DNA from 4 places in the Bradyrhizobium sp. BLXBL-01 genome. Region 4 is predicted to be linked to each of the others. Evidence: predicted binding sites of a transcription regulator. Region 4 holds the regulator's gene; each other region holds the start of a gene.
The links. The regulator LexA, encoded in region 4, represses DNA repair genes until DNA is damaged. The targets are predictions, from matches to a motif close to TGTTCNNNNTGTGTTCNG.
Positions count from the first base shown of each region.

Region 1 (7,347 bases), 3.7 Mb from region 4:
AAGATGTGCCACGTCGTCAGAAACATCGCGGCGACGAGCGGGCCGATGACGAAGCCGTTCGCACCGAAGGTCGCAAGGCCGCCCAGGGTGGCAAGCAGCACGACATAGCTTGGCATCTGGATCGACTGGCCGACCAGGATCGGGCGGAGAAAATTGTCCGCAAGCCCGATCACGAAGGTGCCGAAAGCGAGCAGGATGAGCCCCTTCGTGACTGCGCCTGCCACGAGCAGATAGAGCGCGACCGGAACCCAGACCAGGGCGGAGCCGAGCACGGGCAGCAGCGAGACCAGCGCCATGAGCGCGCCGGCGAGCAGCGGCGCCGTCAGGCCGAGCAGCCAGAAGATGAGCCCGCCAAGTGCTCCCTGGATCAGAGCGACAAGAACGATTCCTTTGATGGTTCCACGAACCGCCAGCGTGAAGGCATCGAGGATTTCGGCGGTATGGCTCGGGCGCAGCGGCAGCGCGTCGCGAATGCGGGCATTGAGCTCGTCACCGTCGCGCAGCAGGAAGAACAGCAGGTACAGCATCACGAGCAGGCTTGCGACGAACTCCAGCGTCACCTGACCGATGTTGATCGCATGTCCGGCCAGTTGTTGCCCGGCAGGGACGACCAGACCCGACAGGCGTTCCCTCAGGGATGAAAAATCGATGCCGGCCAGGCGATCCAACAGGGACGCAGCCCAGTTGGGAAGCGCGGATTTCAGCTGCTGCAGGGGATGAGCGAGGCTGATCTCCCCGCTCTGAATGCGCTGATACAGCTCTCCGCCCTGGTCGATGAGCGAAGCGATGACGATCGCTACGGGGATGAGGACCATGACGACCACCACGACGACGGTGATGAGTGCGGCAAGGCTGTGCTTCCCGGGCAAGGACTTCAGGACCCGTCGATAGAACGGGGCGAAGATGATGGCCAGCAGCGTGGCCCACAACACGGCACCGGAGAACGGCCAGAGCACCCAGGCGAACGCAACGGAGATCGCGCCGAGCAGGATGAGGAATGAACGGTCTTCCGATGTTCTCACGTGTTCGCCAGCTCTTCACTCGTTCGCCACACGACGTCCGTAGCACGACATCGTGGTGGAGCGGCAGTCCTGGCCGCTTCCCGGTCCCTCACCTGCCCGCTTTCGCGATCCAATCCGCAAGCTTGATGCGCCCGGCTAAGGTGGCGGGGCCCGAGCTGCCGGCCTTGTAGACGAAGGCCTCGCCTTCCTGGACGTCGCCGGCCTCCTTGCCGAAGGCGTCGGCGATGTTGGTCTTGTGGGTGATTAGGACCGTGTTGGTGCCCGCCTTCGGCGGCGCGTCGACGAGCTGACGCACGGCCTGCCCGGCCTTGGCATTGGCGCCGGTCGGGTTTGCCATTCCCGATGCGCTGGCGTTGCTGCTGTCGGTCAGGGCATCGACCGGCTTGACCTCGCGGCCCGAGATCAGCTTGCCGGCCTCGACCGCGCGGTTCAGCCGGCTGGTGTAGATATCGCCGATCGGGATCGCGAGGTCCCTGATCGCCATCCCGATCTGGCGCGCCGCCTCCCTGCCCTTCTCGCTGAGCTGACGTTGGGCACTCATGTCGTCGAACTTGAAGGGATAGACGTCCTTCTGGCTGTCGTCGGTCGCGGTGTGCCGGAAGATCAGGACGTAACCGCCCTGCTTGAGCGACGAGATGACATCCGGTGTATCGGCGGCAGCGTGCTGAACGCTTCCGGCGAGGAGGACAATGAGGGCGAGGCGGCAAAGCACGTTCATGCGCAAAATCCTCAGTTGCAAAATGCCCCCTTGAGGATCGTGACGCGCAACGCGCGCGATTTCAATTACGATCGCCGGACGAGATCAGGTTCCCGTGAGATCCGGAACTGTCAGGTGCCGGGACGCGGCGAGGCCCGCGAGCGCCTCCTCGAGCTTCTCGCGGTCGAGCGGCTTGATCAGAAATCCGTTCATGCCCGCCTCGAAGCAGGCATAACGATCCTCCACCAGCGTGTTGGCGGTGAGCGCCAGGATCGGCGTGTGCTGAGCGCCAAGAGCGGCCTCGTGCGCGCGGATGCGCTTTGTCGCCTCGATGCCGTCGAGCTGCGGCATCTGGATGTCCATCAGCACGAGATCGTAGGGAGTGCCGGCGGATGAGGCCGCGAGCCAGGATTCCAGCGCGGCCTCGCCATGGACGGCGATGACGACGCGGTGGCCGAGCTTGGCCAGCAGCGAGCGCATCAGCAAGGCGTTGATCTCGTTGTCTTCGGCGACGAGGATCGACAGGCCTTTCGCCGGCGCGGGGCCGGCGGTTGCCGCCGGCGGCTCCGGCGCGAGATCCGGCGAGGCGACCTCCGGGGTCAGAGCTAGACGCGCGGCGAGCGAGGCTGCGCGCAGCGGCTTCACCAGAAAGCCGGTGAAGGCCGGCGACAGCTTCTCGTGCCGCGAGCTCGACGTCAGCAGCACGAGGCGCTGCAAGGCATGCGCGCGGGCGGCTTCACCGAGGTGGTCGGCCACGGCAGGACCGAGCGCACGATCGATCAGCACCGCGTGCCAGAAACGTTCCGGCAGCAGCGCTTCGGCGACCGCCGCATCCGCAACCAGGCAGGTCTGGCCGCCCCAGCGCTCGAGGCGCCGCGCGATGAGCGAAGCTTCGATGCCGTCGGCGACGAGCAGCATCGACTTGCCGGTGAGGTCGGGGCTCGGAAATGCGGTCTGTCCCGCGCCGCCTTGCGAGGGCGGAAGCGGCGCTGCGACCTCGAAGGTCGAGCCCTTGCCCGGCTCGCTCGTGAGCGTGATCCGGCCGCCCATGCGCTTGACGATGCGCTCGCTGATGGCAAGGCCAAGTCCGGTGCCGCCATAGGTGCGGGCGACGCGCTCGTCGGCCTGCTCGAATTCGCGGAAGATGCGCTGCTGGGCTTCGGCTGCGATGCCGATGCCGGTGTCGCGGACCAGGAAGCTGATCTCGTTCGGCCAGATGCCGGGCTCGACGATCAGCGCCACACCGCCGCTGCTCGTGAACTTGATGGCGTTGCCGGCGAGGTTCAGCAGCACCTGGCGCAGCCGCGCGGCGTCGCCGACCACTTCCAGCGGCAGGCGCTCGTCGACATAGGCGGCGATCTCGAGCGACTTGGCCTGCGCGCGCGGCGCGAGCAGCTCGGTGATCTCCTCGACCAGGGTCGAGAGCGCGAAGGGACGTTGATCGAGGTCGAGCTTGCCGGCCTCGATCTTGGAATAGTCGAGCAGCTCCTCGATCAGCGCCATCAAGGCTTCGCCCGAGGTCTTCACCGCCCTGGCATAAGTCACCTGCTCCGGCGTCAGATTTGTGTCGAGCAACAGGCCGCCCATGCCGATGATGCCGTTCAGAGGCGTGCGGATTTCGTGCGAGGCCATCGCCAGGAAGCGCGACTTGGCGCGGTTGGCGGCGTCGGCCTGGTCGCGCGCATCGGACAATGCACGCTCGGTCTCGGTGCGGTCGGTGACGTCACGTCCGACGCTCTGCAATTCGGCGGGCTGGCCGGCATCGAGGCGGACATAGCCCTCGCGCCAGGCGATCCAGCGCGCACCGAGGGGCGTTGCGATCTTCTGGTCGTGGATGCGCGTGCCGTTGCTCTCGCGGGCGCTGTCGCCCTGCTCCAGCACGTCGAAATCGAAGCGCGTGCCGACCAGCGCGCTGCGCGCTTGTCCTGCGAGCGTGCAATAGGCCTCGTTGGCGAAGGTGATGCGGCCATCGGTAGCGCGCAGCACGATGAGGTCGCCCTGCTGCTCGAACAGGCTGCGGGCGCGCTCTTCCGCCTCCTTCAGCTCCCAATTGCGGTCGATCAACGCTTCGTTGTGGGCGGCGAGCGTCCGCAGCCGCTTATTGACGAAGCGCAGGCGCATGCTCAGCGTTGCAAGGCCGAGACAGGCGAGCGCGAACAGGAAGCTGGCGCCGATCGCAAAGGTGTGGGGATCGTAGCCGGAATTCTCGGACCGGCTGCCGGAGACGAAACCATAGGCGCCGCCGAACGTCGCCGAGAAGATCATGAAGGAACGGATCGCGAAGGCGAGCCTCGGATGCTGCCGCCTGAAGCGACGCATGCGCACCTTGATCCGGAACGTCCGACCCATCACAACCGACCCTTGGCAACCGACCCTTGCCTGAAACCCCGCCGCCGCATGCGACGATGGCCCGCCGACCTTGCGAACAGCTTGCGGCTGTGGCGATGCCTCCGAACAGGGTTGACGAGGTGTTAACGGGTCAGAGCATGATCCGGACCCGAAGGGCCGCGTTAGCGAAAAGTGTGTAGCGGTTTTCCCTCGCGACAAACGCGGAACGCGTTTGCGCGGAGATCATGCTCAGAAAATTTAAAGCGAAGCCGCCTGGAAGCGGCCATGGCCGCCGCGCGCGCCGACGATCAGCGCTGCCGCCTCGCGCGGCGAGAACGTCTTCGAGCGCACAAAGATGCGGTAATCCGCCGGTCCTTCGCTGGAGAGATAGACCACCTGGCCGCCGTCGACCGGCTGCGCTGCGATCGAGACGAGGCGCGTCGAGGGACTAGCCTGGCAGGAGTCCGGCTCGGAGCCGAGGCCGTCGTCGACCACGGCAAAATCCGCCGCGTCGGCATCGTCGGTGATCTGCACCCGCACCGTGGCCCGCGCGGGATCGTCGGTGAAGGCGACATGCACGCCGGCGGTCCAGAACAGCGAGGTGAGCTCGACCGATGTGTCGCCCAGCGCGATGCAGGGGTGCGACACCGAACCGATCTCGGCGCGGGCGAAGACCGCAGCCGCGAGCAGGGGAACAGCCGAGGCCAGGAACTTGAAACGCAACATGACGCTCTACTCGCCGGGCCCAGGGAAACTCACAACCGAAACGCGTCGGGCCTTATGGTTTGCAGAGCGTAAAGGAAAGTCGTTACCGCCGGGTTGATGCGAGGGCGCTTACGCCAATTGGCGCACATCCTCCGCGAGTGCGCGGTAGGACAGCGCTTCGGCAAGGTGCAGCCGGCCGATCTTGTCGGCATGATCGAGGTCGGCCAGCGTGCGCGCCACGCGCAGCACGCGGTGATAGCCGCGCGCCGACAGGCGCATCGTCTCGGCGGCGTCGCGCAGCAGCTTCTGACCCTGTGCATCGGGCTTTGCGATCTCCTCCAGCACGGAGGCGGGGGCCTCGGCATTGGTGCGGACATGGGGCAGGCCTGCGTTCGCATAGCGCGCCAGCTGGATGTCGCGCGCCGCCGCCACGCGGGCAGCGACCTCGGCCGATCCTTCCGCCGGCGGCGGCAGGATCAGGTCGGCGGCGGTCACCGCCGGCACTTCGATGCGCAGATCGATGCGGTCCATCAGGGGACCGGAGATGCGCGCCTGGTAATCGGCGGAGCAGCGGTCGATGCGGCCGCGCTTGCAGGCATAGCCGGGCTCGAACGCATTGCCGCAGCGGCAGGGATTCATCGCCGCGACCAGCATGAAGCGGGCAGGGTAGGTGACGCGGTGATTGGCGCGCGACACCGCGACCTCTCCGTTTTCCAGCGGCTGGCGCAGCGAATCCAGCACGCGCGGATCGAACTCGGGCAATTCGTCGAGGAACAGCACGCCTTGATGCGCCAGCGAGATCTCGCCGGGCTTGGCGCGCGCGCCGCCGCCGGTGAGGGCGGCCATGCTGGCGGAATGATGCGGCGAGCGGAACGGGCGCCGTGCCGTCAGCGCGCCGCCTTCGATCTCGCCGGCGACGGAGGCGATCATCGAGACCTCGAGCAGCTCGCTTGGCGACAGCGGCGGCAGGATCGAGGGCAGGCGCGCCGCCAGCATCGATTTGCCCGCGCCCGGCGCGCCGATCATGAGCAGATGATGTCCGCCGGCGGCCGCGATCTCCAGCGCGCGCTTGGCGCTTTCCTGGCCCTTGATGTCGCGCAGGTCGAGCGTCGAGGCGGCGGGCTCGTGCACCTTCGGCGTCGGCCGCGACAGCACCTGCGTGCCTTTGAAATGGTTGGCGATCTGGATCAGCGAACTCGCCGCAATGATCTGAATGTCCGGGCTCGCCCACGCCGCTTCGGAGCCGCAGGACGCCGGGCAGATCAGCCCTTCCTCGCGCATATTGGCGCCGATCGCGGCGGGGAGGACGCCGGCCACGGGTGCGATCGAGCCGTCGAGGCCGAGCTCGCCGAGCACGGTGAATCCGGTCAGCGCATCCGGCGGGATCGCACCGATCGCCGCCATCAGCCCGAGCGCGATCGGGAGGTCGTAATGGCTGCCCTCCTTGGGCAGGTCGGCCGGGGCCAGATTGACGATGATCCGCCGTGCCGGCAGCGCCAGCCCCGAGGCGATCAGCGCCGAGCGCACCCGCTCGCGCGCCTCCGACACCGCCTTGTCCGGCAGGCCGACGATGGCGAAGGCCGGCAGGCCAGGCGCGACCTGCACCTGCACGTCGACCGCGCGGGCCTCGATCCCCTCAAAGGCGACGGTGGAAACCCGCTGAACCATGCCGAACCAGCCTGCCCTGTCCTGCAATTAGGGGTAGCAGAGCGCGGCCGTCTCCGCAAGAACAATACGGGAACAATCCTCTGGCCCGCGGTCAAATCCTAACCGGGCGTAAACGCGCCGCGGAAACTACGTCTCGAATGCGGTCGGCTCTCCTCAGCACATTCCAACGAATGTCCGCTACTGCTAGGCCTGCGGGATGGGCCGTGGTCTAACGGGTGAAGAGTTCAAATGCTTGCAAATCGCCGGAGAAGCGAACGTCGGGTGTGCAGCCGTCTCGCCAAAATCCATTTTGGCGCGGGCTCGCTGCCGCGGGATTGCACGATCACGGACATTTCGGATGGCGGCGTGAAAGTGGTGGCGGAATTTTTGGAAGTGCCGCCGCAATTCACCATCATCTTCGCGCCCGATTATTCCCGCCAATGCCGCCTGCGCTGGCGCATCGGCTGCGAATTCGGTGCCGAATTCGTCGACTGAACTTCGACGGGCCTGCCTCCTTAACGGGACTTTAGCGTTAATCGGTAAGCATCTCTGATCAGTTGCCGAGTGATCAGAGTATGTCCAAGCGTTCGTCCCTCGCTTTTCCCCCGGCGAGATATCTGTGTTCTGCCGTCCTGATCCTTGCCCTCGGCGGCTGTCAGACCACCGGCATCGAGGACGTCACCGGCGCGCTCGGCGGCAAGAAGGAGTCCGCCGCCAAGGACGGCGCCAAGTCTGACACCAGGGCCGACGCCAGGCCGGAGATGGACGCACTTCGCGAGCGCTATCGCGCCAAGCCCGGCGATCCCGCAATTGCCATCGAATACGGCAAGGCGCTGCGCGACAGCGGCCAGCGTGCGCAGGCGGTCGCGGTGCTCGAGCAGGCCGTGCTCGCCCATCCCGGCAACAAGTCGCTGCTCGCCGGCTATGGACGTGCGCTCGCCGACAACG
Region 1 is NZ_CP182471.1:200,466-207,812, forward strand. It holds gene ACNJYA_RS00955 (AI-2E family transporter) at 1-1,022, opposite strand, end outside; gene ACNJYA_RS00960 (histidine phosphatase family protein) at 1,111-1,740, opposite strand; gene ACNJYA_RS00965 (ATP-binding protein) at 1,825-4,068, opposite strand; gene ACNJYA_RS00970 (hypothetical protein) at 4,306-4,773, opposite strand; gene ACNJYA_RS00975 (YifB family Mg chelatase-like AAA ATPase) at 4,882-6,420, opposite strand; gene ACNJYA_RS00980 (PilZ domain-containing protein) at 6,649-6,894, shown strand; gene ACNJYA_RS00985 (tetratricopeptide repeat protein) at 6,975-7,347, shown strand, end outside.
Region 1: the regulator LexA is predicted to act here: its motif matches at 6,478-6,495, upstream of ACNJYA_RS00975 (YifB family Mg chelatase-like AAA ATPase).

Region 2 (7,347 bases), 3.5 Mb from region 4:
GCCGGCGCCGGCATGGGTGTCGATGACGCGGAACGCTGCCGGCTTGTCCTGCAGATAAGTGAGGATGCGCGCCAGCACGATGTGCTTGATGACATCGGCGAAGCTGCCGGCGTGGAAGGCGTGGCGGTAGTTCATGGGATAGGACTACGTTGTCTGGCGCGATCCCATCCCCTTGTCATTGCGAGCGCAGCGAAGCAATCCAGAATCTTTCCGCGAAGGCCGTCTGGATTGCTTCGTCGCAAGGGCTCCTCGCAATGACGGGCCTACCCGCCCCTGATCGGCGGCATCGTCACCTGGTCGCGGCGGCAGGCGCGGCGCTCGATCTCGTCGCAGGCGCGGAATTGCAGGTCCTTGCTGAGGCAGATGCGGACCTCGGACAGCCGTGTCCGGTTGCAGGTGACCGAGACGGCGGCATTACTGAGACCCGGATTGGCCTTGATGAAGGCCTCCTCGACGTCCGCCGGCGCGACGGTCTTGGGTTGTGACAGATCGAGATACTCGGTCGGAATCTTGATCGCGGCGCGCGCCTTGCGGATCATCTCGAAATAGCTGCGGCCCTCGAGCCCGGAACAGGTGCCGTGCTTGTCCCACTCGTTGAAGATCAGGCCCGGCGCCGGCATCAGGTCGAGCATCGAGGAGACGATGTTGCGGTTCAGGCGCGGCGCCGGCCGCTGGCAATATTCCGGAAAACCGTTCTCGTATTGCGGCCACAGCCCATGCACCACGAACGCGTAGGGCCGGCCGCCGCATTGCATCTGGGACCGGCCGCCGCGTTCGGCTGCTTCCTCGCAGAACGAGGGCGACCACGACAGCGACAGCACATAGAAATCGAACTCGCCGGGTGCGTTCTGCCGCTTGTCCTGCGCCTTCGCACCGCCGGCGAGGGTGGCCAACCCAGTTGCGAGGGTCAGCGAGATCATCAGACGGGACAACGAACGCAATCGGGAGTGAAACATGGCGACGCCCCTCAACTAGACTGTGCGCACAGCCTAGCAGGCGATGGGAACATTTCAAGAACAAAATTGGGGCGGCAGTCGTCGGCCGGCTGATCAGCCCTAATCAGCCGCTTCGGGTCAGGGCTTGGCGGCGCGGCAGGCCGGATTGTAGGCCCAGTTGCGGTCGACGCCGACCACGCACCACTCGACGCCGTTGCCGTAGCCGGCGAAGCCGCCATCCTCAATGAGCGAGAAATGCACCTTGCGTACCTTGCCGTCGGTGAGCATGGCGTCAGCGGTGCAATAGCGGCGCGGAATGTTGTCGGACTGCCAGGGGCGGAACGCGACCTCGCGAACGGCGGAGAAGCCGGTGATCTTCAACGGGGAATTCCAGAACCCGCTTTCCTTTTCCCAGAATTGGGTGGCGATCGTCGGCAGCGCCCTGTCGCAATCGGCCACGGCGCCGTCATAGCGCGGCCCGCTCAGCCAGAAATTCAGCTCGAGCGGATTGGCGGCCCTGGCCTCGCCGAGCGACAGCGCTCCCAACATGAGGCCGAGCACGGCGGCAAAGCGGAGCGATTTCTGGGAGGGGGCGCGCATGGTCAATCCGGACAGCTGGCTCTTGCGAAGGTCGGACGGTGCCGCGAAGGTTGGGGGAGGTCAAGTGCAGCGCGGCAACACTTCGCCAGGACTTGACCAAGATGTCGCGGCCAACAGGGTTCGGTTCTTTTCACGCCCCTCCCGGCACCGTAAACTGGCGCCAGCCAATTGGAGTGACGGGAATGCGAATCATTGCGGCCGCGGGCCTTCTTGCCAGCCTGGTTGTCTCGGGCATGATGGCGAGCCAGTCGGCGCGCGCCGACATCTTTGCTCCGGTGCCGCCGTTCAAGGGCAACGACACCGGCGGCATCATCGCCTATTCGATGGCGACCCAGGTCGATGCGCGTCAGGTCGCGGTCGATCACTGCGCCCGCTACGGCAAGGTCGCGAAATTCCTGGGCGTGCAGGCCTATGAGGGCGGCTACATCTCGTTCGCCTGCCGCTGGGTGCCCTATGGCGCCGCCGATCGGCCGATCCGCACGCTCTACTGAGGTGCTGTCGTAGCGCCGCACTTCTCTCAGCCGGGAGCCTTCGACATGACGCGCAAATTCGCTTTGCTCGGCTCGACGCTCTGCCTCGCGTTGTCGGCAGGCGGCGCCAGCGCCGACGACCTGCCGGTACGCAAACCCGGTCTTTGGGAGATGAAGCTGGTCACATCAGGCTCGCCGGTGCCCGAGATGACCATGCAGCACTGCACCGACGAGACCGTCGACAAGGAGATGAGCAATAACGTCTCCCCGATGGCCAAGCAGATCTGCGCCAAGCAGGAGATCAAGAAGACTGCGACCGGCTATGTCAGCGATTCCGAGTGCAGCGTCGCCGGCGTCAGCACGACCTCGCATGCGGAGATCACCGGCGATTTCAACTCGGCCTACACGGTGAAGACGACCTCGCATGCGCAAGGCGGCGTCGCCGGCACGGCCGGGCGCGATAGCACCACGACGCTGCAAGCCAAATGGCTCGGGGCCTGCAAGCCGGATCAGAAACCCGGCGACATCGTCATGCCCGGCGGCTTCAAGATGAACACGCGCGACATGGACAAGCTGAAGGCGCTGCTGCCGAAGTAGGGTCAGATGGTCGCGAGACAGTAGTCCGAAAATCGGTGCGCTCCCTCGCCCCGTTCTTACGGGGAGAGGGTTGGGGTGAGGGGCCTCTCTCCACACGTGCGGTCGTCAAGGGACCTGTACCCCCTCACCCGAATTCGATCTGCGATCGCATTCGACCTCTCCCCGCAAGCGGGGAGAGGTAAGAAAGCCTACACCGGAATCCGCACGCTCGCTCTCAATCCCCCCATCGGGCTGTCCCCCAGCGTGATGTCGCCGCCATGCGAGCGGGCGATGTCGCGGGCGATCGCGAGCCCCAGGCCGGTGCCGCCTTCGTCCTGGTTGCGGGCGTTGTCCAGCCGCAGGAACGGCTTGAACACCTCTTCGCGCAAGTGCGCGGGTATGCCCGGGCCGTCGTCATCGACGGTGACCGTCAAATAACGGTGATCGCGCTGGCCGGTGATGGCGATGTTCTTGCCGTAGCGCGCTGCATTGGTGACGAGGTTGGCGAGGCAGCGCTTGAACGAGGCCGGCTTCACCGTCACCACGGGCAGACCGTTGAAGGCGACGGTCGCGGTATGGCCGTGGCGCTCGGCATCGCTGCGCAGCTCCTCGAGCGCCTGCGCCATGTCGGTCGGTTGCGACTGCTCGCCGGAATCGCCGCGCGCAAACGCAAGGTAATCCTCCAGCATCATCGACATCTCGTCGACGTCCTTGCGCATGCCCTCGAGCTCGGGATTGTCGCCGATCAGGGCCAGCTCGAGCTTGAAGCGGGTCAGGATGGTGCGCAGATCGTGGCTGACCCCGGCGAGCATCGCGGTGCGCTGCTCCATCGTGCGCTCGATGCGCGACTTCATTTCGAGGAAGGCGACCGCCGCGCGCCGCACCTCGCGCGCGCCGCGCGGTCTGAAGTTCGGCGCCTCGCGGCCCTTGCCGAAACTCTCGGCGGCATCGGCAAGGCGCAGGATCGGCTTGATCTGGTTGCGCAGGAACAGCACCGCCACGATCAACAGGATCGAGGACGTGCCGACCATCCAGAACAGGAAAATCTCCGAGTTGGAGGCATAGGCGGCGCTGCGCTGCGCGAACACGCGCATCACGGCATCGTCGAGCTGGATGCGGATCTCGACCAAGTTAGAGCGGCCGACCGTATCGATCCAGAACGATCGCCCGATCTGGCGGCCGAGCTGCACCGACAGCGTCTGGTCGAGCAGCGAGAAGAACGGTTTTGGTCCCGGCGGCGGCATGTCGCCGGCGGGCAGGAAATCGACGACCAGACCGAGCCGCTGCTGCGCGATGCGGCGGATCTCGTTGCGGTCCTTGTCCTGGGGATAGCCCTTGTAGACGTCGATGAGTGCGGCGATGTCCTGCACCACCGCGGCCGACAGGCGTCGCGTCACCGTGTTCCAGTGCCGCTCCATGAACACGAAGGCGACGACCGATTGCAGCACCACCATCGGCACGATCATGATGAGGAGCGCGCGGGCGTAGAGGCCGGTCGGCATCCAGCCCTTGAACGCGTTGCCCATCCAGCCGTTGGCGGCGGAGACGCGGCCGGCGGCGCTCTTCAGAAGCGTCAGGCCGGTATCGATCGTGCTCATCTGGCGCGCTTCACTGGTTTATGGCGAGGCCACCAGCCGGTAGCCGATGCCGCGCACCGCCTGCAGGAACAGCGGATTGGCAGGATCGGTCTCGATCTTGCGCCGGAGGCGGTTGATCTGCACGTCGACGGCGCGCTCATTGACGCTGCCGTTGCCGGTCAGCGCGCTGCGCGGCACGGTCTCGCCCGGCGTCTCCGCGAGAATCCGCAGCATCTCGCGCTCGCGGTCGGTGAGGTGGATGACCTCCTCGCCCTGGCGCAATTCGCCGCGCTCGAGATGGTAGACATAGGGACCGAACGCGATCTTCTCGACCGCCGTGGCCTGCGGCGGCGGCGCGGCGCGCTTGAGGATGTTGTTGATGCGCAGCGCCAGCTCGCGCGGCTCGAACGGCTTTGCCACGTAATCGTCGGCGCCGATCTGCAAGCCCTCGATGCGGGCTTCCGCCTCGTGGCGCGCCGTCAGCATCACGATCGGCACCGACGACGAGGTGCGGATGAAGCGGGCGAGGTCGAAGCCGGTCTCGCCGGGCATCATGACGTCGAGGATCAGGAGATCGAAATGCAGGCCCATGAGCTTCGAGCGCGCATCGCCGGCGCTCGCCGCGGTGGTGACGCGGTAGCCTTCACTCGCAAGAAAGCGCGAGAGCAGGTCGCGGATGCGGCGGTCGTCATCGACCAGCAAGAGATGCGGGGCATCATCGGCCGGTTGCACCGGCGGGCGGGCGATCGTGGCAGCGAGCGGCACGGTCACTCCTTGGCGTCTTGGTTGACGGAAGCGAAGATCGTCTCGAGCACCTTGTCCGGATCGTCGCGGTCGATCATCGCGCGCAGGAAGCGCTTGACCGTCTCGGCATCCTGGGGCCCCATCTCGGCGAGCGCCCTGGTGATCCGCGTGGTCTGCAGTCCGGCGAGCTTCTGCACCAGCGCCTCGCCCTTCGGTGTCGCGTAGAGCAGGCGCTGGCGACGGTCATTGTCGCCGGTCTTCTGCACGATATAGCCCTCGTCCAGGAGCTGCTTCAGCACCCGGCCGAGCGACTGCTTTGTGATGCGCAGGACGTCGAGCAGATCGGCGACCTTCAGCCCGGGATAGCGGTAGACGAAGTGCATGACCCGGTGATGGGCCCGGCCGAAGCCGAATGCCTCCAGCTCCTGGTCGGGATCGCCGACGAAATCGCGATAGGCGAAGAACAGCAGCTCGATGATATCCCAGCGCAAATTGCCTCCGTCACCTGCGGCCGGCTTGGTCCCGGCGGCATCTTGAGGGGGAGTCGCGAAATTTATGTCAGGCATATTGACGTATCTTGGTTTCAATGTTACAAAAGGATCGACCCACACGAAACTTTAGATCGTTTCGCGCCGGGTGGCATCGGAGCAGGACGGCCGGAGAGAGCCGGACAGGCGGCGACGGCCGAAGCAGATCTACCGTGCGATTGTCGAGCGGCATTTCGGCAAAACATACTGGACTTCCGCCTTCCGCAAAAGCATGTCCTCGGGGACATGCTGGCCGCGGAAACCGGCCGTAACATGGCTGGTGGCGGTCCGGCCAGAAACCCAATCAAGCCAGCCGGGCCCGAACGGGCAGGCGGGCGCGAGAAACAGCGCCGCCACCGGCAGCGGGAGGCAAGGACATGAGCATGACATTCGACATCCAGCCCGCATCCAATCCGACGCCTGAGAAGGACCGTGTCGCCAAGCTGGTGGATCCCGGCTTCGGGCGGGTGTTCACCGATCACATGGCCATCGTCCGCTACAACCAGGCCAAGGGCGGCTGGTACGAGGCGAAGATCGAGGCGCGCGCCAACTTCCAGCTCGATCCCGCCGGCGCGGTCCTGCACTACGCCCAGGAGATCTTCGAAGGCCTGAAGGCCTACAAGCGCGACGACGGCGGCGTGAACCTGTTCCGCCCCGACGCCAATGCGCGGCGCTTCAAGGACTCGGCCGATCGCATGGCGATGGCGCAGCTGCCCGAAGACGTCTTCATCGAGGCGGTCGAGCAGGTCGTGCGCATCGACCGCGCCTGGATGCCGGGCGGCGAGGGCAGCCTTTACTTGCGCCCGTTCATGATCGCGAGCGAGACCTTCCTTGGCGTCAAGCCGTCGTCCGAATACATTTTTGCGGTGATCGCCTCGCCGGTCGGCTCCTACTTCAAGGGTGGGCCTGCGCCGGTCTCGATCTGGGTGTCGGAGAACTACACGCGCGCCGCGATCGGCGGCACCGGCGCAGTGAAATGCGGCGGCAATTATGCCGCGAGCCTGCGCGCCCAGGCCGAGGCGATCCAGCATGGCTGCGACCAGGTCGTCTTCCTCGATGCGGTGGAGCGCCGCTACATCGAGGAGCTCGGCGGCATGAACGTGTTCTTCGTGTTCGACGACGGCTCGCTCTCGACGCCGCCGCTCGGCACCATCCTGCCCGGCATCACCCGCGACTCCATCATCGCGCTCGCCCGGGATGCGGGCAAGACGGTGCGCGAGGAGCCTTATTCGCTCGATCAGTGGCGCAAGGATGCGGCCGCAGGCAGGCTCAAGGAAGCGTTCGCCTGCGGCACCGCCGCCGTGATCTCGCCGATCGGCAAGGTGCGTTCGGTCAGCGGCGACTTCGAGATCTCGGGCGGTGCGGCCGGCCCCGTCGCCATGGGCTTGCGCAAGCAGCTCGTCGACATCCAGTACGGCCGCACCAACGATCCGCACAACTGGATCCGCAAGGTGTTTTGATCTCGTCACCCTCCCCTGGAGGGGGAGGGTCGATCGCGCGCAGCGCGAGCGGGGTGGGGTGATCTCTCAACTCGGGCAGTGTTCGATGTGGAGAGACCGTCACCCCACCCCGTCTCTCATCTTCGCTACGCTCAGATGCGAGCCGACCCTCCCCCTCCAGGGGAGGGTAAGAAGCGCAATGTTTGTGGACTCTTGCGCAGTGAACGTGCTGCTGCCGACAGGCGACAAAGCCAGGACACAACAAGCATCCTGGACATCGCAATCATGGCAATGAAACTCTCCCAACCCATGAAATGGATCGTACTCGCCGCCATCACCGGCGCTTCCGTTTTCGGCATCCTGACCATCGGCCCCACGCACGAGGTCGCAGCGCAGGACCGCTCGCCGATCGTCGACGTGCGCACCGGCGATCCCGAGATGAATGCGGCGATCGCGCGAGCCCGCGCCACGCTCCCCAC
Region 2 is NZ_CP182471.1:7,477,759-7,485,105, reverse strand. It holds gene ACNJYA_RS34645 (23S rRNA (adenine(2030)-N(6))-methyltransferase RlmJ) at 1-135, opposite strand, end outside; gene ACNJYA_RS34640 (ribonuclease T2 family protein) at 264-956, opposite strand; gene ACNJYA_RS34635 (hypothetical protein) at 1,074-1,535, opposite strand; gene ACNJYA_RS34630 (hypothetical protein) at 1,718-2,026, shown strand; gene ACNJYA_RS34625 (DUF3617 domain-containing protein) at 2,072-2,602, shown strand; gene ACNJYA_RS34620 (ATP-binding protein) at 2,791-4,179, opposite strand; gene ACNJYA_RS34615 (response regulator) at 4,198-4,929, opposite strand; gene ACNJYA_RS34610 (MarR family winged helix-turn-helix transcriptional regulator) at 4,926-5,468, opposite strand; gene ACNJYA_RS34605 (branched-chain amino acid aminotransferase) at 5,807-6,889, shown strand; gene ACNJYA_RS34600 (YegJ family protein) at 7,154-7,347, shown strand, end outside.
Region 2: the regulator LexA is predicted to act here: its motif matches at 1,002-1,019, upstream of ACNJYA_RS34640 (ribonuclease T2 family protein).

Region 3 (7,347 bases), 120 kb from region 4:
GCGAGCGCAGGATGTCGAGATAATCGCTGATCTCGCCGGCGAGCTTGGACAGCTCCTCGCCGATCTCGTCGCGGCCGAGCGCCGTGAGGCGCGCCAGGCGCAGCTCGAGGATCGCCCTCGCCTGCTCCAGCGAGAGGCGGATCGTCCCGTCTTCGTTGATGCGGTGACGGGGATCGTCGATCAGCGTGATGATGTCCTCGACGTCGCGCGCGGCCCAGTCGCGCGTCATCAGGGTCTCGCGCGCCGCAGCCGGCGTCGGCGAGTGCCGGATCACCTTGATGATCTCGTCGATGTTGGCGACCGCGATGGCCAGGCCGACCTGCTCGTGCGCGCGCTCGCGCGCCTTGCGCAGCTTGTATTTCGTCCGGCGGGTGACGACCTGCTCGCGGAAGCCGACGAAGATCGTCAGCATGTCCTTCAGGTTCATGGTCTGCGGACGGCCGCTATCGAGCGCGACGGCGTTGACGCCGAAGCTCGTCTGCAGCGGCGTGAACTTGTAGAGCTGGTTCAGCACGACGTCGGGCACGGCATCGCGCTTGAGCTCGACGACGACGCGGTAGCCGTCGCGGTCGGACTCGTCGCGCAGGTCGGAGATGCCCTCGATCTTCTTTTCCTTGTAGAGCTCGGCGATGCGCTCGACCATCGTCGCCTTGTTCACCTGATACGGGATCTCGGTGATGACGATCGCCTCGCGCTCTTTCCGGATCGTCTCGAAGGTGACCTTGCCGCGCATCACGATGGAGCCGCGGCCGAGATGATAGGCGCTGCGGATGCCCTGGCGTCCGAGGATGATGCCGCCGGTCGGGAAATCCGGGCCCGGGATGATGGCGTTGAGCTCGTCGATCGTCAGCGCCGGATTGTCGATCAGCGCGACACAGGCATCGATCACCTCGCCGAGATTGTGCGGCGGGATGTTGGTGGCCATGCCGACCGCGATGCCGCCGGCGCCGTTGACGAGCAGGTTCGGGAACCGCGCCGGCAGAACCACCGGCTCTCTTTCGGAGCCGTCGTAATTGTCCTGGAAGTCGACGGTGTCGTCGTCGATGTCCTCGAGCAGCTTCAGCGCGATCTTGGTCAGGCGCGACTCGGTGTAGCGCATGGCCGCCGGCGGATCGCCGTCGACCGAGCCGAAATTGCCCTGGCCGTCGATCAAGGGCGCGCGCATCGAGAAGTCCTGCGCCATGCGCACCAAGGCGTCGTAGATCGCCTGGTCGCCATGGGGGTGGTACTTACCCATGACCTCGCCGACGGCACCGGCGGACTTCTTGTGCTTCTTGTCCGGGGTGTCGCCGCGATTGTTCATCGCGAACAGGATGCGGCGGTGCACCGGCTTCAACCCGTCGCGCGCATCGGGCAGCGCACGCGCCACGATCACGCTCATGGCGTAATCGAGGTAGGACTTCTTCATCTCCTCGTAGATGGAAACGGGGCGAATGTCCGAGGGGTGCGCCGGCTGGTCGCCGGGCTTGTTGTCGTCGTCAGCCAAGGGGGAATCCGGTGAGGTTTTGTCTGGGAATCATATAGCGCATCCGGGGTCGGATAACCACCCTGGCAGCCGCTCGGAAAGCGCTTTTTCCGCTTATTTTTCCAATAACTTACGGCCTCAGAGCCGCGCCCTGGACGGCCACGGAATCGACCCTCCAGAACCACCCGCAACGCCGGCCTGAACACCAGGGAAGCGGCGCCCCGTCAGCCAGCTTTCCGCTGCGCAACGGACCTCACCCCAAACATGAAGCGGGCCCGGAAAATCCGAGCCCGCCCAGCCAATTAGTAAGGTTTGCTGACCCGATGCGGGAAGCGCGATCGAAATCGCCGCCTCACCGGGCCGAGCGGTCCGCCCGCTCAGAACGGGATGTCGTCGTCCATGTCGCTGTTGCGACCGCCGCCAGCGGCAACCGGACGGCGCGGCGCGCTGCTCACGGGTCCGGAGGAGCCGAAATCGCCGCCCGGCTCGTCGGCGAAGCTGCCGCCTCCGCCGCCGCCACCGCGGCCGTCCAGCATCGTCAGCGTCGAGTTGAAGCCCTGGAGCACGACCTCCGTCGAGTACTTCTCGACGCCGCTCTGGTCGGTCCATTTGCGGGTCTGCAGCGCACCCTCGATGTAAACCTTCGCGCCCTTCTTCAGATACTGTTCGACGACCTTGCAAAGCGGCTCAGAGAAGATCACGACGCGATGCCACTCGGTCTTCTCCTTGCGCTCGCCGGTGTTCTTGTCGCGCCAGGTCTCCGACGTCGCGATGCTCAAATTCGCGATCGGCCGCCCGTCCTGGGTGCGGCGGATTTCAGGATCCTTGCCGAGATTTCCAACCAGAATGACCTTGTTGACGCTTCCCGCCATCGCCGCTCTCCACTCCGAATGCCACTGAATTTCAAAGGGGCCAATCCCGCTGCCCGCGTTTCTCTGCGCCCGTCGAGGCGACCCTATACGCTTGCGGGCACCGCTCAGCCTGCCACCCCCAGGGTTATCCCCACATATAGCATCGCGCTCAGATCTGTTCCAGATTTGTTCTTTATAGCGGTAGAGCAAACATTCGGCCGGCCGCCAACGAAAAGAGCAGCACTCCGATGGAACTTTTTTGGGTTCCCGTGAACGACGAAAACCGCTTAACATTCATCAAGTTGTTCCACCTCAGTTGAGCCGCGAGTGTGGCATTCCGGAGACGGACTCTGCCCTTTCCTTAGGCTACCTTTGCCTCGGAATTGGTTCATATGGGCGTCGCGCCTGATCAGCCGCTTCGGGGACTTTCGTGAAGCGGACGTAACTGGGGAGACTGCAATGAATAAGGTTCTATTTGGCGCAATCAGTGTACTGGCATTGGGGCTGTCGGCTCCGGCAGGCGCGGCAGATCTTGCCGCGCGGCCCTACACCAAGGCTCCCGCTCCGGCGGTCGCTGCGATTTACGACTGGAGCGGCTTCTACATCGGCATCAACGGCGGCGGCGGCACGAGCCACAAGTGCTGGGACTTCCTCGACACCACCGGCGTCGTCACCGGCGTTCCCGGTACCTTCGTCGGTGAAGGATGCCACAACGCGACCGGTGGCACTGTCGGTGGCCAGATCGGCTATCGCTGGCAGTCGGCCAGTTGGGTGTTCGGCGTCGAAGGCCAGGGTAACTGGGCTGACTTCTCGGGCGACAACGTCAGCACCGTCTTCCCTGGAAGCGCTTTGGTCACCGGTGACCGCAACCGCTCGCGCATCGATGCTTTCGGCCTGATCACCGGCCAGGTCGGTTACGCCTGGAACAACGTCTTGTTCTACGTCAAGGGCGGCGGCGCCGTGGTCGGGGACAAGTACGACGTTTATGCCGCGGCCGGCACGCCGGGCGCCGGCACGCTGCTGGCGTCGGCTCGCGAGACCCGCTGGGGCGGCACCGTTGGCGCCGGCCTGGAATTCGGATTTGCTCCGAACTGGACGCTCGGCGTCGAGTACAACCACATCTTCCTCGGCGACCGCACAATCGGTTTCACGACGCCTGCGGGCGCCGTGTTCGGGAGCGATCGCATCAGCCAGGATGTCGATATCGGCCTGGTCCGGTTGAATTATCGCTTCGGCGGCCCGCTGATCGCGAGGTACTGATATCCCTCTGATTTTGTGAGTGAATGCAAGGGCCGGCCCGCTGCGCCGGCCCTTCTTTTTTGCGGCACGATGCCTGGACGTAAATGAGTCAGCAACCATCACCTTTTCGACTGTTGTGGCTTTTCGGAGACACAACTTGCGGCTTTGGTGGTGTAAACACGGCGTCAGTTGGGCCGTTGAGTCCGATGCCCTTCCGCGACGGAAGGCAACAACAGAAACTGGGACTGGGATTAAGTTGAAAATGAAAAAGGTTTTGTTGGCTTCGGCCTGTGTATTCGCTCTTGCGGCCCCCGCTTCGGCTGCTGATCTGGCAGCCCGCCCCTACACCAAGGCTCCGGTGGCTGTGGCCTCGGTCTACAACTGGACCGGCTTCTACCTCGGTATCGTCGGCGGCGGCGCTTGGGAGAACGGTTCCGGCGACCCGCGGATGAAGGGTGGCTTCGTCGGCGGCACCGGCGGCTATAACTGGCAGACCGGCAACGTCGTGTTCGGCGTGGAAGCCGACGGCTCGTGGGCTGATGTCAATGCTTCGGTGACCACCCCTGTTCTCTTTGGCGGCGCTATCGTTCCCGTGACCACGAGCTCGCGCATTGATGCGCTCGGCACTGTGCGCGGCCGTATCGGTTGGGCCGTCAACAACGTGCTGTTCTACGCTACGGGCGGCTACGCCTGGATCGACAACAAGATCACCGTCAGCTCGCCCTTCGCAAGCGTCTCGGACAGCAAGTGGCATTCCGGTTGGACGGTCGGCGCTGGCGTCGAGGCATTCTTCGCGCCGCAGTGGTCGGTCAAGGGCGAGTATCTCTATCGCAGCCTGGGCGGCGAGACCTACTTCTCGGGTATCGGCGCTCCGGTGAACACCGGCACGCTCAACCTTCACACCGTGCAGGTCGGCGTGAACTATCACTTCGGTGGCCCGGTCGTCGCGAAGTACTAAGCTTCGTCTCTGACGCACCCGCGTTACGAAAGGCCGGCCTCGCGCCGGCCTTTTTGTATTTGTTGCGGCCGCCCCGTTCGTTCGCGTTTTCGGACGGATGTGGCGGCCGGGTGACACAACTTTTGGCTTCAATGGTGTAAAGCAATGACGTTACTTGAGTCATGAGGTCCGCTGCTCTTCCGCTCTCCGGAAGACCGGAATGAGAAACGGAAGTGGGGAATGGATATGAAGAAGCTTTTGCTGGCTTCGGCCAGTTTGTTCGCACTCAGCGCGTTGGCACCGGCCTCGGCGGCCGATTTGGCGGCCCGCCCCTACGCCAAGGCTCCGGTGGCGCCGATCGCGGTGTACAACTGGAGCGGCTTCTACCTCGGCATCAACGGCGGCGGTGCATCGAGCCGCAATTGCTGGGATCTCAATGCCGTGCTCGGTGTGGCAATCCCGGTCGTGTCCGAAGGCTGTCACAACGCGACCGGCGGTCTCGTCGGCGGCCAGGTCGGTTATCGTTGGCAGTCGGCTAACTGGGTGTTCGGCCTTGAAGCCCAAGGCGACTGGGCCAACCTGAAGGGATCGAACGCGAGCCCGCTCGCCGCTTTCGCACCCGTGGTCAATCAGACCAGAATCGATGCCCTCGGCCTGTTCACCGGCCAGGTCGGCTACGCCTGGAATAACGTGCTCTGGTACGTGAAGGGCGGCGCCGCGGTCACGCACGCCAAGTATGACGGCCTTCTCGGCGGCGTGGTCTTCGATAGCGCGAGCGAGACGCGCTGGGGCGGCGCAGTCGGCACCGGCATCGAATTCGGTTTCGCACCGAACTGGTCCGTTGCGATCGAATACGACCACTTGTTCATGGGCGGCCGCAACGTCAATTTCACGGTGCTTGGCATCAACGACCGGACCGACCGCATCAAGCAGGATGTCGACATGGGCACCGTTCGCCTCAACTACACCTTCGGCGGCCCGGTCGTCGCGAAGTACTGATCTTCCAAGTCACATCGTCACGAAAGGCCGGCCTCGCGCCGGCCTTTTGCTTTGGGCGGGCTGTTCCGACAGGGGTTCCGCAGCGCTCCTGCTGCCAGATGCCGCCAGCGCGCCAACAATCCGTTGACGATTCGCAACTCCCACTGGAAATCCGCCGCCGTTCTTCCTACGTTCGCTGCCATACCCATCGGCGCCGATCCCGGTTCCGGGCGAAGCGCGCCTTTTGCATTGGCGCGATCGCGCGTCTTTGGATTCCTCGAGGACCTCTGGGATGGACGAAGTGATCAGGGCGAAGCGCCAACAACAGAACGCGGGCTCGAGCCTGCGCGCAATTACGATCCGCGGCGCGCGCGAGCACAACCTCAAGAATATCGACGTCGAGATTCCCCGCGACAAGCTGGTGGTGTTCACCGGCCTATCCGGCTCCGGCAAATCCTCGCTCGCCTTCGACACCATCTATGCCGAGGGCCAGCGCCGCTACGTCGAATCGCTGTCGGCCTATGCCCGCCAGTTCCTGGAGATGATGCAGAAGCCCGACGTCGACCAGATCGACGGCCTGTCGCCGGCGATCTCGATCGAGCAGAAGACGACGTCGAAGAACCCGCGTTCCACCGTCGGCACCGTTACCGAGATCTACGACTACATGCGCCTGCTTTGGGCGCGCGTCGGCGTGCCCTATTCGCCGGCCACGGGCCTGCCGATCGAGAGCCAGACCGTCTCGCAGATGGTCGACCGCGTGCTGGCGCTGCCGGAGGGCACCCGCCTCTATCTGCTCGCCCCCGTCGTGCGCGGCCGCAAGGGCGAGTACAAGAAGGAGCTCGCCGAATGGCTCAAGAAGGGCTTCCAGCGCGTCAAGATCGACGGCACCTTCTATGAGCTGGCGGAAGCCCCGAGCCTCGACAAGAAGTTCCCGCACGACATCGACGTCGTGGTCGACCGCATCGTGGTGCGCGCCGATATCGGCCAGCGCCTCGCCGAGAGCTTCGAGACTGCGCTGAAGCTCGCCGAAGGCCTCGCCGTCGTCGAGTTCGCCGATGCGCCAGCGGCGGCTGCCCCTGCGGAGGAGAAGAAGAAGACCGCAAAGATCCACGACAAGAGCGGCCCCGAGCGCATCCTGTTCTCGGAAAAGTTCGCCTGCCCGGTCTCCGGCTTCACCATCCCCGAGATCGAGCCGCGCCTGTTCTCCTTCAACAACCCCTACGGCGCCTGCCCCGCCTGCGGCGGCCTCGGCGTCGAGCAGCATGTCGACGAGGACCTCGTCATCCCCGAGAAGGATCTGACGCTGCGCAAGGGCGCGATCGCGCCCTGGGCCAAATCGTCATCGCCCTATTACGTGCAGACGCTGACCGCGCTCGGCAAGCACTACAAATTCACACTCGACACCAAGTGGAAGGACCTGCCGAAGAAGACGCAAAACGCGATCCTCTACGGCTCGGGCGAGGACGAGATCAAGTTCTCCTACGAGGACGGGGTGCGCTCCTACGACACCAAGAAGCCGTTCGAGGGCGTCATCACCAACATCAACCGCCGCTACCGCGAGACCGAGAGCGAGTGGGCGCGCGAGGAGCTGGCGAAATACTTCCACGACGTGCCCTGCGAGGGTTGCAAAGGCTTTCGACTCAAGCCCGAGGCGCTCTGCGTCAAGGTCGGCGGCAAGCATATCGGCGAAATCTCGGAGCTGTCCGTGAAGGGCGCCGGCGCATGGTTCGAGACCGTGCCGGAGGCGCTGAACGCGCAGCAGAACGAGATCGCGGGCCGCATCCTGAAGGAGATCCGCGAGCGCCTCACCTTCCTGCTCGACGTCGGCCTCAATTATCTGACGCTATCCCGCTCCTCCGGTACGCTGTCCGGCGGCG
Region 3 is NZ_CP182471.1:4,061,501-4,068,847, reverse strand. It holds gene gyrA (DNA gyrase subunit A) at 1-1,486, opposite strand, end outside; gene ACNJYA_RS18880 (single-stranded DNA-binding protein) at 1,843-2,337, opposite strand; gene ACNJYA_RS18875 (outer membrane protein) at 2,776-3,576, shown strand; gene ACNJYA_RS18870 (outer membrane protein) at 3,818-4,513, shown strand; gene ACNJYA_RS18865 (outer membrane protein) at 4,739-5,491, shown strand; gene uvrA (excinuclease ABC subunit UvrA) at 5,763-7,347, shown strand, end outside.
Region 3: the regulator LexA is predicted to act here: its motif matches at 2,493-2,510, upstream of ACNJYA_RS18880 (single-stranded DNA-binding protein).

Region 4 (7,347 bases):
CACGCTGGAGTTCGAGGACCACCGGCCGCTCTACGACTGGTTCATCGAGAAGCTGCCGGTGCCGTCCAAGCCGCACCAGTACGAGTTTGCGCGCCTCAACCTGACCTACACGCTGCTGTCCAAGCGCGTGCTGACGCAGCTCGTCCGCGAGGGTCATGTCGCCGGCTGGGACGATCCGCGCATGCCGACCATGGCGGGCATGCGCCGCCGCGGCGTGCCGCCGGCCGCATTGCGCGAATTCGTCAAGCGCATCGGCGTCGCCAAGGCAAACAGCGTCGTCGATGTCGGCATGCTGGAGTTCTGCATCCGCGAGGAGCTGAACCGCACGGCGCAGCGGCGCATGGCAGTCTTGAGGCCGCTCAAGGTCGTGATCGAGAATTATCCGGAAGAACAGACCGAGGAGCTCGAGGCGATCAATCATCCGGACGACGCTAGCGCCGGCACGCGGAAGATCACGTTCGGCCGCGAGCTCTATATCGAGCAGGACGATTTCATGGAGAACCCGCCGAAGAAGTTCTTCCGCCTGTCGCCGGGCAACGAGGTGCGGCTGCGTTACGCCTATTTCGTCAAGTGCACCGGCGTGATCAAGAACGACCAGGGCGAGGTGGTGGAGCTGCGCTGCACCTATGATCCCGCGACCAAGGGCGGCAACGCGCCCGACGGCCGCAAGGTCAAGGCGACCATGCACTGGCTGCCGGCGGCGACGTCCAAGCCGGCGGAGATCCGCATCTACAACCAGCTGTTCGCCAATCCGAGTCCGGACGCCTCGAATTTCGCGGCCGATCTCAACCCGAACTCGCTCGAGATCCTCGCCGATGCGCGGGTCGAGGCGTCCGTTGCCGAGAGCAATTCGACCGAGCCGATGCAGTTCGAGCGCCAGGGCTATTTCGTCCGCGACAAGGACTCGACGCCGGGCAAGCCGGTGTTCTCGCGCACGATCGGCTTGCGCGATACGTTCGCCAAGGAAGTCGCGAAGGGCTGAGGCGAGGGCATGAGCAGCGAAGCCGACGCCATCGTTTCCGCCATCATCGCGAAATGGTGCGCCGGCTTCGCGACGCTCGATGCGGCCGCGCTGTCCTCGCTCTATGCGAGGAACGCGTTCTTCTTCGGCTCGAACCCAAAACTCTATCGGGGCAGGGACGGCGTTGCCGATTATTTCAACGGCCTGCCGCGCTGGCGCAGGCCGAGCGCGACCTTCTCCGACGTGTACGCCGCGCAGGCCGGCCCTGACCTGATCAACATGGCCGCGATCATCACGTTCGATCTCGCCGGCGAGCGGGACGACCTCGTCGTCAAGATGAGCTGGGTCATCATCCGCGAGGAAGGCGACTGGAAGATCGTCAATCACCACGCCTCGTCGCAGGCGCCGCTGATTTAACGGTCGTTCCATCAGTGTCGTCATTCCGGGGCGCGCCACTCGGCGCGAGCCCGGAATCCATACTCACGATGGTGGTTATGGAATCTCAGATGCGCAATTGCGCATCATAGCTCGCGACTCCGTCGCGCCCCGGAATGACGATTGAAACGAACGCGCGCCTGCCGCGTTGGCCGCGATCCCAACCAAGGATCCCGCCATGCAGAACATCGCAGAGCATATGGAAGTCATCGGCGCCGACGGTGTCCATGTCGGCACCGTCGACAGGGTAGAGGGCAACCGCATCAAGCTGACCAGGAAGGACAGCGGCGAGGGCAGCCACAAGGGCCACCATCATTTCATCGACAAGGGCCTCGTTGCCGATGTTGAAGGCAACAAGGTGCGGCTGTCCGCCAAGGCGGACGTCGCCGTGACGATGGAAGAGGAAAAGTAGGGCGCTCCGTCGCCCGTTCCCGATCTGTACCGCTATTCGCGCAGCCGCACGGTCCGGTAGCCTCCGCACCCGTCGCGTATCGCAAGGTGCAGGGGAATGGCGGAGCCGGGGCGGCCAGGACGCTCCCAGGGAGTTGCCGGGACGTGGCCGGTCGGCCGCGCCGCCCCGGCCGGCGGCTTTGCGCCGGCGGGGTTTGGCATCTGGCCGGCCATCGTCGAAATGCTGCGCCAGTGGGCGCGCGCCGAGGCCGGGCCAGGCCGGCTGTTGCCGTGGGTGCCCGTCGCCTTTGGCGGCGGCATCGCGCTTTATTTCGCCGCCGATCATGAGCCGGTGCTGTGGGTGGTTGCCGCGACGGCCATCGCGCTGATGCTCGGCGCGGTGTTGCTCCGGCGGAGCCGGCTGTTTGCTCCTGCCATCATGATCGCGGCGGTCGCCGCCGGATTTGCCATGGCGACCTGGAAGACGGCGCGCGTCGCCCATCCCGTGCTCGCCAAGCCGCTTTATTCGGTGTCGCTGTCGGGCTTCGTGGAAGCGCGCGACATTCGCGAGCGTACCGATCGCTTCGTGCTGCGCGTCAGCGCGATGGAGGCGCAGCGCGGCGACGTCAAGCTCGAGCGCGTCCGCCTCTCGGTGCGCAAGGGCACGGCGCCCGAAGTCGGCAGCTTCGTGCAATTGAAGGCGCGGCTGCTGCCGCCGATCTCGCCGGTGCGGCCCGGCAGCTATGATTTCTCGCGCGACATGTTCTTCCAGAGCATCGGTGCCTCCGGCTTCGTGATGGGCGCGATCACGGCGTCCAGGCCGCCGGATGCCGGCGGCCTGCGGCTGCGCTACGCCGCCTTCATGCAGGGCCTGCGCGATGCAATCGACGCGCGCATCCGCGCAACGCTCGAAGGCGACAACCGGGCGATCGCAACGGCGCTGCTCACGGGGCGGCGCGATGCGATTACCGCGCCGGTCAACGATGCCATGTTCGTCTCGGGGCTCGGCCATGTGCTGTCGATCTCCGGCTATCACATGGCGGTCGTCGCCGGCGTGGTCTTCTTCGCGGTGCGCGCGCTGCTGGCCTTGATCCCGGGGCTGGCGGCCGGCTTTGCCATCAAGAAATGGTCGGCGGCCGCTGCGCTGGTCGCGGCGGCGTTCTACCTGTTGCTGTCGGGCGCGGAGGTCGCGACGCAACGATCGTTTTTCATGACGGCGGTGGTGCTGATCGCCGTCATGGTCGACCGCCGCGCCATCACCTTCCGCACGCTGGCGGTGGCGGCGCTGATCGTGCTCGCGGTCGCGCCCGAGGCGCTGGTGCATCCGAGCTTCCAGATGTCATTTGCGGCAACGCTCGGGCTGGTGGCGCTGGTGCAGATCGGCATGCCGAACCTGCTTGCCTCACCCGATCATTCCGCGACGGCGCGGATCGCGCTGTGGGGCGGCCGCGAGATCGCGATGCTGTTCCTGGCCTCGCTGATCGCGGGGCTCGCGACCACGCCATACGCCGCCTTCCACTTCCATCGCGTGACGCCATACGGCGTGCTCGCCAATCTCGGCGCCATGCCGGTGGTGTCGGCGCTGGTGATGCCGGCCGGGCTGTTGGGGCTGCTCGCGGCCCCCTTCGGGCTCGACGGCGTGTTCTGGTGGTTGATGGGAATCGGCATCGAGTGGATGGTCCTGGTCGCGCGCTGGGTGGCGGCCCTGCCGGGCGCCGTCGGCCGCATTCCGGCGTTCGGGATCGCGCCGCTGATCGCGGCGAGCCTCGGGCTCATCGTGATGGGCCTGTTGCGCACGCCCTTGCGCTGGTCCGGCGCCCTGGTGCTGCTGGCGGCGATCCTCTGGGGGCTGTCGATGCGCCAGCCTGATGTCCTGATTGCCGGGGATGGCGCGAGCGTCGCGGTCCGGGGCGGGGATGGGCGCTTGCAAGTGATCCGCGCCAGCAAGGACAGCTTCCTGCTGAAGGAGTGGCTGGCCGCCGATGCCGATCCGCGTGATGCCGGCAACGCCTCGTTGGCGAGCAGCGTGTCATGTGACGAGTCCGGTTGCGTGGCGCCGCTCGCGGACGGACGGCTGATCGCGTTGGCGACGCGCATCGACGCGCTGGCCGATGATTGCAGCCGCGCCGCGTTGGTGGTGACGGCGCGGCCCGCGCCGCCCGATTGCGCGGCGATGGTGGTCGATCGGGCGCGTCTTGCCAGTCAGGGCGCGCTGGCTCTGACGCGAAGCGCAGAGGGTTTTTCGGTGCAGGCGGTGAGGGCGAGAGGGGCAAGCCGTCCTTGGCTGCCGGCCGGCGCCGGCGAGGGGGATTTCGACGGCAGCCTCGTGCCGAAGACGGCCGTGCCTCGCAACCGGGACGCAACGCCATCGGAGGCCGACTTGCAGGCCGACGATTGAAGATCAATGCGGGGAAAAACCGGTCCGACGGGATCCCGCAGGACGCAAACCATACCATCTCGCCGGCCGCGGCCGGCGATGGCATTTGAATTTGGCCCTCGACTTTTCGGTCGGGGCCGACCGCGTCAGCCGATCGGCAGGCGCGTGATCGTGGGCCGCGTGTCGGCGACGATCTGCGGCTTGTGCTCGCGCTCGATGGCTTGCTGCGTCACCGGCAATTGCAGCACGGTCGCGCGCTGGCCTTCGACGAGCTGCGTCACCAGCACGTACTTGCCGTCCGGAAATTCGATCGCGTCATGATGGCGATCGGGAATGTGCGGGTCGATCTTGCCGAACTTGCCGACGCGGGAGTTGACGGTGCGCGTCCAGATCCAGCGGTTGTCGTAGCGGACGTTATCGGCGAAAGCGAGCTCCGTTCCCGGCAGCAGACAGACCGCGACGGAGAGATCGGCTTCGGAGGCGAAGCCGCGCGTCGAGGTGCCGCGGAAGGTTGTCGTGACGATCGTCTCGCCAACTTCGGCGGGGCGCGTCGCGACGGCATGCAGGCTATAGTCACACATCGGGTGCTCCTCATACTGGGATAGCGACCCGCGTCTCTTTCGAGGCGCAGGCCTCTATCAGAGTGGAAGCCTCCAACGCTCTGCTCGGTTATGGGCAAATCTGCGGCTCGCATCCGCAGCACGCGATCACATTATCTTTCCCGGATTCGATAGGAACAAACCTCGCGTCCTTGCATTTGGCCCGCACTATCGGCGCTGTCGGCACAACTCTACCGGCGGAGCGAAATGGCCGCGTGTCCGCATGGGCGAGTGTCGCGCGGGAAGAGGCGCCGAACAGTCAGCGCAGAACCAGAAAGACCATCCAGCCGGAGCGGACAAGTATCCGCTCCAATCTTGGATCGACGATCGAAGCGCGCGTAGCGCTTACTTCCGGTATCAGTACTTCCGGTAAAGCCCGATCAGCTTGCCCTGGATCTTCACGCGGTTCGGCGGAAGAATGCGGACCTCGTAGGCGGCATTGGCGGGCTCGAGCGCGATCGAGGCGCCGCGGCGGCGGAAGCGCTTGAGCGTGGCCTCCTCGTCGTCGATCAGCGCCACCACAATGTCGCCGGTATTGGCGGTCTCGTTGCGCTGGATCAGCGCCATGTCGCCGTCGAGGATGCCGGCCTCGACCATCGAATCGCCGCGCACCTCGAGCGCGTAGTGCTCGCCGGAGCCGAGCATGTCCGGCGGGACGCTGATGGTGTGGCTGCGGGTCTGCAGCGCCTCGATCGGCGTGCCGGCCGCGATGCGGCCCATCACGGGCACCGCGACGGGGCGCTCGCCCTCATCCGCGGGCGGGCTGGAGCTCGCGCGCACCTTGCCGAGATTGCCCTCGATGACGCTCGGGGTGAAGCCGCGGCGATTGCCGGCTGCGGCCTGGAGCTCGGGCAGCTTGATCACCTCGATGGCACGGGCGCGGTTGGGCAGGCGGCGAATGAAGCCGCGCTCCTCAAGCGCAGTGATCAGGCGATGAATGCCTGACTTCGAGCGCAGGTCGAGCGCATCCTTCATCTCGTCGAAGGACGGCGGCACGCCGCTTTCCTTCAGACGTTCGCTGATGAACCGCAGAAGCTCGTATTGTTTGCGCGTCAACATCTCGACCAAAGTCCCCCGGTTGATGTCGTTCGATTCCGAGACGATGAAGTCGGCAATAAGCCGCTACATCCTCGAAACAAATCATGAACGGACACTATATGTTCGATATGTGTTCCGCAACTGCTTAATTTATGGTGAACGCGGCCGAACTCGCGGAATGCGTGTGGCTCAGCAGCTCAGACGGGCAGCCGCAGCACCTCGCAAGGTGTGCCGGCCTCGGCCTTCGGCGCGAACGGTGCGCGCACGAGAAGTACCTGTGCCGCAGAGAGATTCGCAAGCAGGGAGGAGTCCTGATGGCTGACGGGAAGGGCGACGCGCGTGCCGTCGTCGCGCACCTCCAGCCGCGCACGCAGATAATCCTCGCGCTGATCGTTGGCGCCGAGGTCGCGGCCCAGCACGGCGCGCTCGCGCTGATGATGAATCACTGAACCGCCCGACAGGGCCCGAATCAAGGGCACCATGAACAGGAAGGCGCACACGTATGACGACACGGGATTGCCGGGCAGGCCGATCACGCGCATCGCGCCGAGGCGACCATGCATCATCGGCTTGCCGGGCCGGATCGCGATCTTCCAGAACGCCATCTCGATGCCTTCGCCCTTGAGCGCCTGCTGGACCAGATCGTGGTCGCCGACCGACGCACCGCCGGTCGTGACCAGGATGTCGGCACCGCTCTCGCGCGCGCGGCGGATGCCGGCGGACGTGGACTCCAGCGTATCGGCGGCAATTCCGAGGTCGATGGTCTCGGCGCCCTCGCTGCGGGCAAGGGCGTGCAGGGCATAGCCATTGGAATAGACGATCTGACCGGGACCAGGCGCGGTGCCCGGCATGACCAGCTCGTCGCCGGTGGCGAGAATCGCGACCCTCGGGCGGCGGATAACGCCGAGATAAGGATGATTCATTCCGGCGGCGAGGGCGAGATCGCGCTCGGTGAGACGGATTCCCTTGCGCAGCAGCACGTCGCCTTCGCGGAAGTCGACGCCCGCAGGGCGGATGTGCCGGCCACAAATTGCGGCTTCCTTGATCGTGACATGCTTGCCGTCGGCAATTGTGTCCTCCTGGATCACGACGGCATCGGCGCCGTCGGGAACGACGCCGCCGGTGAAGATCCGCACGGCTTCGCCGGGGCCGACCCTTCCCGCGAACGGCCGACCCGCCGCGACCTCACCGACGACGGTCAGCCTGGACTCGATGGCCGCGTCGGACGCGCGCACGGCATAGCCGTCCATCGCCGACATCGCCTCCGGCGGCTGCGTGCGCCGCGCCGCGACATCGTGCGCGAGCACACGATGGTGGGCCTCGTCGAGGCGAACCATCTCTTCGGCCAGCGGCTCGGCGCCGGTCAGCACCGCGGCGAGCGCGTCAGAAACCGGCATCAGGGCCACGGGCGAACTCCGCAACAAATCAGGACTCGGTCGGCAAGTTCTAGCTGAGCGGAGGGACTGAAGCAAAAAGGCCTCCCTGGCCAGCAAGAAGCCACACTTCCTTTCGGTCTCGGGTCGGCTTATCTTCTGTCCATGACAAAA
Region 4 is NZ_CP182471.1:3,938,291-3,945,637, forward strand. It holds gene ACNJYA_RS18265 (glutamine--tRNA ligase/YqeY domain fusion protein) at 1-982, shown strand, start outside; gene ACNJYA_RS18270 (YybH family protein) at 992-1,378, shown strand; gene ACNJYA_RS18275 (DUF2171 domain-containing protein) at 1,575-1,808, shown strand; gene ACNJYA_RS18280 (ComEC/Rec2 family competence protein) at 1,905-4,184, shown strand; gene ACNJYA_RS18285 (hypothetical protein) at 4,310-4,744, opposite strand; gene lexA (transcriptional repressor LexA) at 5,120-5,821, opposite strand; gene ACNJYA_RS18295 (molybdopterin molybdotransferase MoeA) at 5,998-7,206, opposite strand; gene ACNJYA_RS18300 (hypothetical protein) at 7,339-7,347, shown strand, end outside.